DNA from 2 places in the Bradyrhizobium sp. ORS 111 genome. Region 1 is predicted to be linked to the other one. Evidence: predicted binding sites of a transcription regulator. Region 1 holds the regulator's gene; the other holds the start of a gene.
What was found. The regulator HrcA, encoded in region 1, represses chaperone genes, less so after heat shock. The targets are predictions, from matches to a motif close to GTTAGCACTCNCNNNNNGNGAGTGCTAAC.

Region 1 (2,199 bases):
AGGCGGCCTATGCCTCTCCCAAGGGAGAGGTGAAGCACCGCCGCCGCTCCAGCTCAACCTGATCTCATCAAGCTTTAGCGTCCGTCCCACGGTCGGACGATTAGGCCGTGAAATCGGCGGCCGGGGCGGCCTTGGCGCCGCCCTTGGAGACACCGACCAGCGCCGGGCGCAGCACGCGCTCGCCGATCATGTAGCCGGCCTGCACGACCTGAACCACGGTACCTGACGGCACCGACGCGTCGGGCACTTCGAACATCGCTTGCTGGAAATTCGGATCGAATTTCTCCCCGATCGGATCGAATTTCTTCACGCCGTTCTTTTCCAGCGCGCTGAGCAGCGAGCGCTCGGTCAATTCGACGCCTTCGATCAGCGCTTTCAGGCCGGGATCGGCGGCTTCCTTGGCCTCGGCCGGAACGGCGTCGAGCGCGCGCTGCAGATTGTCGGCGATCTCGAGCACATCGCGGGCAAAGCCGGTAATGCCGTAGGTCTTGGCATCGGCGACCTCGCGGCGGGTGCGCTGACGGAGGTTCTCCATCTCCGCCAACGTGCGCAGCGTCTTGTCGCGCGCCTCCACCAGTTCCTTGGCCAGGGCCTCGGCCGACCCGACCTCGGGATCATCAGGCATGACGTAGGGCTTGGAGACCACAGGCTCACCCGTCGGCGCCGGATTGTCGGTATTGTCATTCGTCCGGTTCGGATCGGTCATGGCTTGCCTTCTCGAAAACTCGCGTCGGTTCAAATCTTGGGGATTGGTCAGGCGGGATATCGTGCTTTGGCGGCGAAAATCAAGCGGTCCCTCCGGCTTCGGTCAGCCGCCGAGGATCTTGCTCACGATGCGCGCGGCGTAATCGACCGTCGGGATCACCCTGGCATAATTCAGCCGCGTCGGTCCGATCACGCCGAGAACGCCGACAACCCGGCCCTGGGCATCGCTGTAAGGCGCCATGATGGTTGAGGAACCCGACAACGAGAACAGCTTGTTCTCCGAACCGATGAAGATCCGCACCCCCTCTCCGCGTTCGGCGCGGCCGAGCAAATCAATCACGCCGCGCTTGGTCTCGAGGTCGTCGAACAACGACTTGATGCGCTCGAGATCGTCGAGCGCATGCAGATTCTCGAGCAAATTGGCATGGCCGCGCACGATGAGCTGCCGATCCTCGTGCTCGCCGCCGGACCAGCTCGCGATTCCGGCCGCGACGACCTTCTGGGTGAGCTGGTCCAGTTCGGCCCGGCTCTGCGTCAACGCGGTCTCGAGCTCGAGGCGCGCTTCGGCCAGTGTGCGGCCCCGAATCCGTGCATTGAGGAAATTGCTCGCTTCGGTCAGCGCCGAAGAGGGAACACCTGGCGGCAGCGCCAGAACGCGATTTTCGACCTGACCGTCTTCGCCGACCAGCACGACCAACGCCTTCTCCGGCTCCAGCCGGACGAATTCGATGTGCTTCAGCCGCGCATTCGATTTCGGCGTCAGCACCACCGCCGCGGCGCGGGTCAGGCCCGACAGCCGCATCAGTGCTTCCTCGAGCGCAGCCTCGACCGTTTGCGCGCGACCGACCGAGGCAAGCTGGGTTCGGATCGACTGGCGCTCGTCCTCGGTGAGATCGCCGACCTGCATCAAGGCGTCGACAAAAAAGCGCAGACCGAGCTCGGTCGGCAGCCGGCCGGCGGAGGTATGCGGGGCATAGATCAGGCCAAGCTGCTCGAGGTCCGACATCACGTTGCGGACCGACGCCGGCGACAGCGGCAAGGCGATCAGGCGCGAGATGTTGCGCGAGCCGACCGGCTCGCCGGTCGCCAGATAGCTCTCGACGATTTGACGAAAAATGTCGCGCGAACGCTCGTTGAGCTGAGCCAGCCCCGCATGCGGTGCGATCAAGCCTATCGGATCGTGATGAGCCACACTCCAGTCCCTCACATTACCCCTAATTTGTCGATCCAGGAGGCCGGTGACAAGCATGCATTCGGCCCCAACAACCAGGCACCCACCGGGGGCCGAAAACCCTTGCCGCTGCCCGTTCCCCCTCCTACAAGCACGGCCAGCCACTTCTCTCGGATTTTTGGAGGACTTCATGCGGCCAAGCCGCCGTGCGCCCGATGAACTGCGTCCCGTGTCGCTGGAACGCGGCGTCGTCAAATACGCCGAGGGTTCCTGCATGGTGAAGTTCGGCGACACCCATGTGCTGGTGACGGCGACGCTGGAGG
Region 2 (2,199 bases), 3.0 Mb from region 1:
AGGATCATGTGCCGGATGCGCGGCGGTTGGGTCCAGGCACTGCCTTGCTGCATCAGCGTTTCGCCCTCGCCTTCCATGTAGGTCTTTACCCAGCCCTTGAGCACGTAGACCATCTGGAATTCGACGTCGTGATAATGCAGCTTCGATACCTCGTCCGGGTTGCAGGGGCCCTGCAGCCGGATCACATGCGCCCGCGCCAGGCCGTGCGTGGCGTCAGCGATGCCGAGGTCGCGATATTTGGCATAGGCGCGCAAGCCATCGGCCTTGAAGGCTTCCTCGCGGTGATGGCTGATGGCGATACGCTGCTTCGGCCGCGCCTTGGATTTGGACTTTGTTGCCGTCTTCGTTGTTGTCTTCCCGGCGGTCGAGACGCGGCCCTTCGACTTGATGGTCTTGCGCGCCGAGGGTTTGGCGGCGCTCCCGAGCCCAGTCCATTTCTTCCTTACCGCGGTCTTGACTGCTGGTCTTGATGCCGGCTTTCGCTTGGCCATTGGTTGCTCCTCCCGTCTTTCATCACGACGAGGCTAGCACAAAAGCCTCTCGGGAGATGGGCGAAAGCACCGGGTACGCGCGAACTTGCCTGCGCGCTCAGGCAGGTGGCCAGATGGTCGCCACGGCACGATTGTGTCGTGGCCCCTCCGCCGGTCAATGCAGCCGGAAGACGCCGTCGACGGCGCGCAGCTCCGCGGGCTTGACCAATTTGGAGTGCGCGACCGTCACCGAGAACAGCGGCCCCTCGAGCTCCTGCTGCCAGAAGGCGAGGAAATCCTGCAGCGCCGGAAATTTCGGAAACAGATCGTAGTTCTGCCAGATGTAGGTCTGCAGCAGCGAGGGGTGATCCGGCATCCGATAGAGAATTTGCGCCGTCGTCAGCCCATATCCCAGCAACTGCTTCCGGAAATCGTCGGAAACAACCCCACCAACTCGCGAGACCATGCCAACCTCCTGTGACGGAGCGCATTCACATGGTGGTCGACCCCACCGGACCACCGGCATGGATGCGCTCACATGAGAGAAATGTGACGCACGCGACTAACCCATCTCAAGCCTGAATGTTTAAAAGGTTGTTGAAATTTCCTGCGTTGGCAGCAGCTTACCGCATCTGCTAATAGCGCCTGGAAGGCGATGGCGGCCGCATTAAGGATGCCGAAATGATCCTGGCAGCGCCCGTCCGCGAGTGCCAAAATTTCTGCTAGAGGCTCTTGCCCGCTGCAACCGCTTGGCCTATCTCCTCCGCAGCCAGTCTGGCACTCGCCAGGCTGGACTGCTAACACTCCAAAATCTACAGCATATACAAATGTTTAGGAGGACTGCATGAAATTCCGTCCGCTTCACGACCGCGTCGTGGTCAAGCGCATCGACGCCGAAGAGAAGACTGCTGGCGGCATCATCATTCCGGACACTGCCAAGGAAAAGCCCTCCCAGGGCGAAGTCATCGCCGTCGGCCCGGGTGGCCGCGACGAGGCTGGCAAGCTGGTCCCCATCGACGTCAAGGTCGGCGACCGCGTCCTGTTCGGCAAGTGGTCGGGCACCGAGGTCAAGATCGACGGCGAAGACCTGCTGATCATGAAGGAAAGCGACATCATGGGCGTGCTCGACGTCCCCGCTTCCAAGAAGAAGGCCGCTTAAGCGCCCCCTCTCCCTCCCTGGTTAAATCTCTCAAGGAAAAACTCAGATGGCAGCCAAAGAAGTCAAATTCTCCGTCGAGGCGCGCGACAAGATGCTGCGCGGCGTCGACGTTCTCGCCAACGCGGTGAAGGTCACCCTCGGTCCGAAGGGCCGCAACGTGGTGCTCGAGAAGTCGTTCGGCGCTCCCCGCATCACCAAGGACGGCGTCACCGTCGCCAAGGAGATCGAGCTCGACGACAAGTTCGAGAACATGGGCGCCCAGATGGTGCGCGAAGTCGCCTCCAAGTCCGCTGACGCGGCCGGCGACGGCACCACCACCGCCACCGTGCTCGCCCAGGCGATCGTGAAGGAAGGCGCCAAGTCGGTCGCCGCCGGCATGAACCCGATGGATCTGAAGCGCGGTATCGACCTCGCGGTCGAAGCCGTCGTTGCGGACCTCCAGAAGAACTCCAAGAAGGTCACCTCGAACGAGGAGATCGCCCAGGTCGGCACCATTTCGGCCAACGGCGACGCCGAGATCGGCAAGTTCCTCGCCGACGCCATGAAGAAGGTCGGCAACGAGGGCGTGAT

Region 2: a site for HrcA is predicted at 1,244-1,272, ahead of groES (co-chaperone GroES). Genes of this name have one in related genera too.

The regions. Positions count from the first base shown of each region.
Region 1 is NZ_CP120701.1:179,378-181,576, forward strand. Features, by position in the region: gene grpE (nucleotide exchange factor GrpE) at 101-706, opposite strand; gene hrcA (heat-inducible transcriptional repressor HrcA) at 809-1,897, opposite strand; gene rph (ribonuclease PH) at 2,067-2,199, shown strand, end outside.
Region 2 is NZ_CP120701.1:3,187,481-3,189,679, reverse strand. Features, by position in the region: gene P6U30_RS14595 (cupin domain-containing protein) at 1-491, opposite strand, end outside; gene P6U30_RS14590 (usg protein) at 646-936, opposite strand; gene groES (co-chaperone GroES) at 1,315-1,629, shown strand; gene groL (chaperonin GroEL) at 1,676-2,199, shown strand, end outside.